Regions from separate parts of the Streptomyces sp. NPDC090106 genome, predicted to be linked through region 1. Evidence: predicted binding sites of a transcription regulator. Region 1 holds the regulator's gene; the other holds the start of a gene.
The links. The regulator HrcA, encoded in region 1, represses chaperone genes, less so after heat shock. The targets are predictions, from matches to a motif close to TTNGCACTCNGNNNNNCNGAGTGCNAA.
Positions count from the first base shown of each region.

Region 2: groES (co-chaperone GroES) is a predicted target of HrcA. The motif match lies at 2,593-2,619, and genes of this name have one in related genera.

Region 1 covers NZ_JBIVDS010000001.1:231,807-236,220, reverse strand. The annotation lists gene ACIPSE_RS01065 (DUF3097 domain-containing protein) at 1-709, opposite strand, end outside; gene ACIPSE_RS01060 (MBL fold metallo-hydrolase) at 741-1,472, opposite strand; gene hrcA (heat-inducible transcriptional repressor HrcA) at 1,611-2,627, shown strand; gene dnaJ (molecular chaperone DnaJ) at 2,628-3,764, shown strand; gene ACIPSE_RS01045 (nitronate monooxygenase) at 4,069-4,414, shown strand, end outside.
Region 2 covers NZ_JBIVDS010000001.1:863,336-867,749, forward strand. The annotation lists gene ACIPSE_RS03755 (DEAD/DEAH box helicase) at 1-324, shown strand, start outside; gene groL (chaperonin GroEL) at 384-2,009, opposite strand; gene groES (co-chaperone GroES) at 2,139-2,447, opposite strand; gene ACIPSE_RS03770 (polysaccharide deacetylase family protein) at 2,665-3,381, opposite strand; gene ACIPSE_RS03775 (polysaccharide deacetylase family protein) at 3,378-4,253, opposite strand; gene ACIPSE_RS03780 (methyltransferase domain-containing protein) at 4,379-4,414, shown strand, end outside.

The sequences.
Region 1 (4,414 bases):
AGACCGCGCCCGTGTTGTCGGCCGGCCAGCCCACCGCCCGGCACACGCCGGTCTTCCAGTCCTGCCCGCGCGGGACGCGCGGCCAGGCGTCGATGCCCAGGGAGGACGGCTTCACGGCCTCCCAGATGTCGATGTACGGGTGGCCGACGACCAGGGCGTGCTCGCTGGTGACCTGTTCGGCGATGCGCCACTCCTTCGTGCCGGGCACGAGATGGTCCACCAGGACACCGAGCCGGGCGTCGGGGCCGGGAGCGAATTCGGCCACGATCGAGGGAAGGTCGTCGACGCCCTCCAGGTACTCCACGACCACGCCCTCGATGCGCAGGTCGTCGCCCCAGACCTTCTCGACGAGCTCGGCGTCGTGCCGTCCCTCGACGTAGATCCGGCCGGCGCGGGCGACCCGGGCGCGGGCGCCGGGGACGGCCACCGAACCGGAGGCCGTGCGGGCGGGCCGCGCGGGGGCGGCGCCCGAGGGGCGGACCAGGGTGACGACCCGGCCCTCCAGCAGGAAGCCGCGGGGCTCCAGCGGGAACACCCGGTGCTTGCCGAAGCGGTCCTCCAGGGTGACCGTGCCCGCCTCGCAGCGGATCACCGCACCGCAGAAACCGGTGCCGGGCTCCTCGACCACCAGGCCGGGCTCCGCCGGGACCTCGGGGACGGGCTTCGGCTTCTTCCAGGGAGGGGTCAGATCGGCGGAGTACTGGCGCATTCGGATGACGATAGGAGAAGCGCCGCGGCCGTCACCGCGACACGCCGAAACGCGCCGCCAGCGCGTCCCGCTGGGCCCGGACGAACGCCGCGTCCACCACCGCACCGTGACCGGGCACGTACAGCGCGTCCTCGCCGCCCAGCGCGAGCAGCCGGTCCAGCGCCGCCGGCCAGCGGGACGGCACCGCGTCCGGGCCCGCCTGAGGATCGTCGGACTCCTCGACCAGGTCACCGCAGAAGACCACCTCGGGGGAGCCGGGCACCAGGACCGCCAGATCGTGCGCGGTGTGCCCCGGGCCGACGTTCGCCAGCAGCACCTGACGGCCGCCGCCGAGATCGAGCGTCCACTCGCCGGACACCAGATGCCGGGGGCGGGGCAGCGCGCCGGCCGCCTCGGCCGCCAGCGACGGTTCCAGGCCATTGCCGACCGCGTCCGCCCGCAGCTCGTCCCGCGCCTGCCGCTGCTCCAGCAGCGTGTCCATGCCCACCGGCGCGAACAGCTCCGCGTCCGCGAACGCCGCCGCCCCGAAGACATGGTCGAAGTGCGGGTGGGTCAGAGCGAGATGGGTCACAGGGCCGCCCGCGAGGGCCTCCGCCCGCGCCCGCAGCCGTGTCCCCTCCGCCACGCTCGACCCCGCGTCGACCACCAGCGCCGCCCCCGCGCCGGTCACCAGCCCCGCCGTGCAGTCCCAGCCGGGGAGGCGGCACCGGCCCACCCCGGCCGCCAGCCGCTCCCACCCCAGCTCTTCCCAAGTCACCGTCATGCGGCGACGCTAACGGTACGGGCACCCGCAGCGGGACCGACCTTGCCCGCACGGCACCCCACCGCCGTACACTGGCCGGGGAATGCTGGCACTCGGGGGTACAGAGTGCCAAGGGATCGACTTCTGGAGGTGTGCGCGATGCTGAGTGAACGCAGACTCAAGGTGCTGCGCGCCATCGTCCAGGACTACGTGGGCACCGAGGAGCCGGTGGGGTCCAAGGCCCTCACCGAGCGGCACAACCTCGGCGTCTCCCCGGCGACCATCCGCAACGACATGGCCGCCCTGGAGGACGAGGGGTTCATCGCCCAGCCGCACACCAGCGCCGGGCGCATCCCCACCGACAAGGGCTACCGGCTCTTCGTCGACAAGCTCGCCGCCGTCAAACCGATGTCCGCGCCCGAGCGGCGCGCCATCCACCACTTCCTCGACGGCGCCGTCGACCTCGACGACGTGGTCGCCCGCACGGTACGGCTGCTCGCGCAGCTCACCCGGCAGGTGGCCGTCGTGCAGTACCCGTCGCTGACCCGCTCGACCGTGCGGCATGTGGAACTGCTCTCGCTCGCCCCCGCGCGCGTGATGCTCGTCCTCATCACCGACACCGGCCGGGTCGAGCAGCGCATGGTCGACTGCCCGGCGCCCTTCGGGGAGACCTCGCTCGCGGACCTGCGGGCGCGGCTCAACAGCCGGGTCGCCGGACGCCGGTTCAGTGACGTCCCGCGGCTGGTCGAGGACCTGCCCGAGAGCTTCGACGTCGAGGACCGCGGCACCGTCTCGACCGTGCTCTCCACCCTGCTGGAGACACTCGTCGAGGAGAACGAGGAGCGGCTGATGATCGGCGGCACCGCCAATCTCACCCGCTTCGGACATGACTTTCCCCTCACGATCCGTCCGGTCCTCGAAGCGCTGGAGGAGCAGGTCGTGCTTCTCAAGTTGCTTGGTGAGGCCGGGGATTCGGGCATGACCGTACGCATCGGGCATGAGAACGCCTATGAGGGACTCAACTCCACGTCCGTGGTCTCGGTCGGCTACGGTTCGGGCGGCGAGGCAGTAGCCAAGCTCGGCGTGGTCGGACCGACCCGCATGGATTACCCGGGAACGATGGGAGCGGTACGCGCAGTGGCACGGTACGTCGGACAGATCCTGGCGGAGTCGTAAGTGGCCACGGACTACTACGCCGTTCTCGGCGTGCGCCGCGACGCGTCGCAGGATGAGATCAAGAAGGCGTTCCGTCGGCTCGCCCGCGAGCTGCACCCGGACGTCAACCCCGATCCGAAGACCCAGGAGCGGTTCAAGGAGATCAACGCCGCTTACGAGGTCCTGTCGGATCCGCAGAAGAAGCAGGTCTACGACCTCGGCGGCGACCCCCTGTCCCAGGCGGGCGGCGGAGGCGCCGGCGGCTTCGGCGCGGGCGGCTTCGGCAACTTCTCGGACATCATGGACGCGTTCTTCGGTACGGCGTCCCAGCGCGGCCCGCGCTCGCGCACCCGGCGCGGCCAGGACGCGATGATCCGGCTGGAGATCGAGCTCGACGAGGCGGCCTTCGGCACGACCAAGGACATCCAGGTCGACACGGCGATCGTCTGCACCACGTGCAGCGGTGAGGGCGCGGCGCCGGGCACCTCGGCCCAGACGTGTGACATGTGCCGGGGCCGCGGTGAGGTCTCCCAGGTCACCCGGTCCTTCCTCGGCCAGGTCATGACCTCGCGGCCCTGCCCGCAGTGCCAGGGGTTCGGCACGGTCGTCCCGACCCCGTGCCCCGAGTGCGCGGGCGACGGACGGGTGCGGTCCCGCCGCACGCTCACCGTCAAGATCCCGGCCGGTGTCGACAACGGCACACGGATCCAGCTCGCTGGCGAGGGCGAGGTCGGGCCCGGTGGCGGTCCCGCCGGTGACCTCTACGTCGAGATCCACGAGCTGCCCCACAACATGTTCCAGCGGCGTGGGGACGATCTGCACTGCACGGTGACGATCCCCATGACGGCCGCGTCCCTCGGCACGAAGGTGCCGTTGGAGACGCTGGACGGCATGGAGGAGGTCGACATCCGCCCCGGCACCCAGTCCGGGCAGTCGATCCCGCTGCACGGGCGGGGCGTCACCCACCTGCGGGGCGGCGGGCGCGGCGACCTCATCGTCCATGTCGAGGTCCAGACCCCGACCAAGCTCGACCCCGAACAGGAACGCGTACTGCGCGAGCTGGCCAAGATGCGCGGCGAGGAACGGCCCACGGGCCAGTTCCAGCCGGGGCAGCAAGGGCTGTTCTCACGGTTGAAGGACGCGTTCAACGGCCGGTGACGGCGGGTGGGCGCTGAGCTGAACGCCGCGGCCGGCTGGGCTGATGCTGCCGGGGGTCCGGGGGTCGTCCCCCGGGCAGGCACAGTCAGCCGGGGCAGCAGGGGCTGTTCTCGCGGTTGAAGGACGCGTTCAACGGCCGGTGACGGTGTGGGGTGGCGGCCGGGGCTTTTTCCTCGCCCCCGCCGCCCCTTCCCCGGGGGCGCTGCCCCCGGACCTCCGCTCCTCAAACGCCGGAGGGGCTGAGTTCTCACCGGGCGACGGGGGGCGATTCGGTCTTGTTCGGAGGACGTGGCACCATGCGGGCATGTCCTCCGCGCTGACCGATCTCGCCCCGCACCCGATCGTGCAGGCCCCCATGGCAGGCGGCGTCTCCGTGCCGCAGCTCGCCGCCGCCGTCTCCGAGGCCGGCGGACTCGGGTTCCTGGCCGCCGGCTACAAGACCACCGACGGCATGTACCAGGAGATCAAGCAGATCCGGGGACTGACGGCGCGCCCCTTCGGCGTGAACCTCTTCATGCCGCAGCCCGAGCACGCCGACCCGGCCGCGGTGGACGTCTACGCCCACCAGCTCGCCGGTGAGGCCGCCTGGTACGAGACCGAGCTCGGCGACCCCGACAGCGGCCGGGACGACAGCTACGAGACGAAGCTCG
Region 2 (4,414 bases), 630 kb from region 1:
TGGACCTGGGCGGGGCACCGGGCGAACGCCACCCTGGCGGCTTCCCTGCCCACGGTCGCCCTGCCGCACCGGCTCCTGGACGACCGCTTCGTCCGGCTGCGGGACGACGTGGAGCCGCGGACCTGGCGGGCGGCGCTCGCGGACGCCGGGGACGGGCTGACCCTGCCGTCGGTGGATCCGGGCGCCGTCCGCGGTCTCAAGTTCGCCGAGGCGCTGCCACGACGGCTCGCGGAGGCCACTCTCGCCGCCCGGATGGCGGATCTGGAGGGTGCGCGGGCCGCGCTGGAGGAACCGACTCGGTTCCTGTTCCAGGACGGCCACTGACGCGCGAGGGCCCGGCACCCCCTTCGGGGTGCCGGGCCCTCGGTCAGTCACTGCTCGGCTCAGTGGGAGTGCCCGTGGCCGTGACCGGCCGCGGCCGGCTCCTCCTCTTCCTTCTTCTCGACGACCAGGGTCTCGGTCGTCAGAAGCAGGGAGGCGATGGACGCGGCGTTCTCCAGCGCGGAGCGGGTGACCTTGACCGGGTCGATGACGCCGGCCTTGACCAGGTCGCCGTACTCGCCGGTCGCGGCGTTGAAGCCCTGGCCCTTGTCGAGCTCGGCGACCTTGGAGGTGATGACGTAGCCCTCCAGGCCGGCGTTCTCGGCGATCCAGCGCAGCGGCTCGACGACGGCCTTGCGGACGACGGCGACACCGGTGGCCTCGTCGCCGGTCTTGCCCAGACCGCCGTCCAGCACCTTGGCGGCGTGGACGAGCGCGGAGCCACCACCGGAGACGATGCCCTCCTCGACCGCGGCGCGGGTCGCGGAGATGGCGTCCTCCAGACGGTGCTTCTTCTCCTTCAGCTCCACCTCGGTGGCGGCGCCGACCTTGATCACGCACACGCCCCCGGCCAGCTTCGCGAGGCGCTCCTGGAGCTTCTCGCGGTCCCAGTCGGAGTCCGTGTTCTCGATCTCGGCCTTGATCTGGGCGACGCGGCCCGTGACGTCGGCGGAGTCGCCGGCACCGTCGACGACCGTGGTGTCGTCCTTGGTGACGGTGACGCGGCGGGCGGTGCCCAGCACGTCCAGACCGGCCTGGTCGAGCTTGAGGCCGACCTCCTCGGAGATGACCGTGGCACCGGTGAGGATCGCCAGGTCCTGGAGCATCGCCTTGCGGCGGTCGCCGAAGCCGGGGGCCTTGACCGCGACCGCGTTGAAGGTGCCGCGGATCTTGTTGACGACCAGGGTCGACAGGGCCTCGCCGTCGACGTCCTCGGCGATGATCAGCAGGGGCTTGGAGGCACCGCCCTGGATGACCTTCTCGAGGAGCGGCAGCAGGTCCTGGATCGAGGAGATCTTGCCCTGGTTGATCAGGATGTAGGGGTCCTCCAGGACCGCCTCCATGCGCTCCTGGTCCGTCACGAAGTACGGCGACAGGTAGCCCTTGTCGAAGGCCATGCCCTCGGTGAAGTCCAGCTCCAGACCGAAGGTGTTGGACTCCTCGACGGTGATGACACCGTCCTTGCCGACCTTGTCCATCGCCTCGGCGATGAGCTCGCCGACCTGCGTGTCCTGCGCGGACAGCGCGGCGACGGCGGCGATGTCCGCCTTGTCGTCGATCGGGCGGGCGGTGGCCAGAAGGTCCTCGGACACGGCCGCCACGGCCGCGTCGATGCCCTTCTTCAGCAGCGCCGGGGACGCGCCCGCGGCGACGTTCTTCAGGCCCTCGCGCACCAGCGCCTGGGCGAGCACGGTGGCGGTGGTCGTACCGTCGCCCGCGATGTCGTTGGTCTTGGTCGCCACCTCCTTCACCAGCTGCGCGCCGAGGTTCTCGTACGGGTCGTCGATCTCGACCTCACGGGCGATCGTGACACCGTCGTTGGTGATGGTGGGGGCGCCGAACTTCTTGTCGATGACGACGTTGCGGCCCTTGGGGCCGATCGTCACCTTGACCGTGTCGGCCAGCTTGTTGACGCCGCGCTCGAGGGCGCGACGGGCGTCCTCGTCGAACTTCAGGATCTTCGCCATGACAGCGGGAGCCCTCTCGGAAAGCTATGGGGATCAGAAAAAGAGGCTGCGCCCCGAGCACCCGGCTTCCCATCGGTTGATCAATGGTGGCGGGGGCCAGGGGCGCAGCTCACAAAAAACTTCGAAGTCCTACTTCTCGATGACCGCGAGGACGTCGCGGGACGAGAGGACGAGGTACTCCTCGCCGTTGTACTTGACCTCGGTGCCGCCGTACTTGCTGTACAGCACGATGTCGCCGACCTTCACGTCGAGCGGCAGGCGCTCGCCGTTCTCGAAGCGACCCGGACCGACGGCGAGGATGACGCCCTCCTGGGGCTTCTCCTTCGCGGTGTCCGGGATGACCAGGCCGGAGGCCGTGGTCTGCTCGGCGTCGAGCGGCTGGACCACGATGCGGTCCTCAAGCGGCTTGATGGCAACCTTGGAGCTGGCGGTCGTCACGATCCGACCTCCCCCTTCGGAGATCTCACGGGGTTAACTGTCTGAGGTGGCGACCAGGTGGATCCGTCGTCGCGGGTGCCGGACCTGCCCGTCGCTGGTTGGCACTCTCCAGTGGGGAGTGCCAGACCCGAGACTATGACCGCGATTAGCACTCGGTCAAGCGGACTGCTAATTCGCCGCGCTGCGGAACCGTTCTCCCCCTCCCCGCTCCAGCCGCTCAGAGGTAGTCCTCCAGCCTCCCCACCCTGAGTCCGGCCCGCTCGATCTCCGTCAGCAGCAGCCGCGTCCGTTCCACCAGGGTGCGGCCCGACGTCTCGACGGACCCGACCGAGACGATGTCGCCGGGCCCGAGCCGCCGCTCCCCGTCCCGGTAGCTCAGTTCCCGCTCGCCCATCGCCGCGCGCCACAGGACGACGGCCGTGATGCCGCAGTCGCCGGCCGCGCGCAGCGTCGTCGGGTCGTAGGAGCCGTAGGGCGGCCGGAAGAGGCGGGGGCGGATGCCGAAGCGGGCGCGGAGCTTGTCCTGCTGGCCGCAGATCTCGGCACGCTGCCCGGCGTACGGCAGTCCGCGCAGGGCGGCGTGGTCGAGGGTGTGGTTCTGGACGGACGCGCCGACCGACCTGAGGCGCGCGAAGTGGCCGTACCCGGGGCCGACGACGCTGTCCGTGAGGAACATGCTGACGGGCAGCCGCTGCCGCCGGACCAGCTCGACGAACCGGGGGTCCTGTTCGGCGCCGTCGTCGTAGGTGAGGAAGACGACCCGGTCGGTGGTGGCGACCCGGGTCACCACGGGCACGGGTGCCGCCCGCTCGCCCTTCGCGCCGTACGACACGGCCCGCTTGCCCAGGCGTTCGATGGGGTCGACGGACTGGGCGCAGCCGGTGAGGAGCGCGGCGGCCAGGACACCGGCCGCCGCGGCTCGCGCCGCTCTCACAGGTAGTCCTCCAGCCGGGCCACCGCGTATCCCTCGGCCGTGACCTTGTCGAGGAAGCGCCGCACCATGTCGGGCATGGTGCCCTTCCAGTCCTCGCGGCCCCGGAAGTGGCTCAGCACGATGTCGCCCGGGTGGATCCGCCGGTCCCACTCCCGGTAGTCCCAGCGGTCGACGAAGACCTCCTCGTTCCAGATCGGCGCGTAGCGCACACCGCAGGACTTGGCGGCCGTCAGGGTGTCCTTGTTGTAGTTGCCGAAGGGCGGCCGGAACAGCAGGGGCCGGGTGCCGTAGCGCTTCTCGACGACGTCCTGCATGCCGCAGATCTCCTCCTTCTGCCGGGCGTAGGACAGGCCGGGCAGATAGGGGTGGTGCAGGGTGTGGTTGTTGAGGACGACACCGCGGTCCTGCATCCGCTTGAAGTACCCGTAGTCCTCCTTGACCAGGTAGTCGCTGAGGAACGCGGTGTACGGGATCTTCAGCTCGCCCATCATCCGCAGGAACTGCGGGTCCTTCTCGGCGCCGTCGTCGATCGTCAGGAAGACGATCTTCCGGTCGGTGGGGATCGTGGTGAAGACGGGCGGCAGCCCCAGTTCCTCGTGGCCGTCGACCTCGAAGCCCTTGCGGGTGGTGATGTGCGGCTTCTTCGCGGGCGCGGGCGGCGCGGTCAGCGGCACCCGCTTCAGCCCCCAGCGCTCGGCCACGGCGGTGGCGGCGCGCAGCTTGGTGGCGTACGCGTCGAGGGCGCGGGCCGGGGGCGCCTTCAGGGGCTGCTGGCCGGGGGCGGGGCGCACCTCGGTGGCGTGGTCCCGCGCGCAGCCGGTGACGACCGCGGCGAGCGCGAGGACGGCGAGGCCGCCTCGCAGGCCCCACATGAACCGGCTTTTGTCATTTTGTCCTACTGATCCCATGGGGCCGGATCATGGCAGCCGCCGATCCCGCCCCCGGGCCGACACCCCGCCGGACGCGGACCGTCCACCGACTGGCTCACAATGAGGCGGTGAACGACCTCGCCCCGCTCCTCACCCCCGTCGGC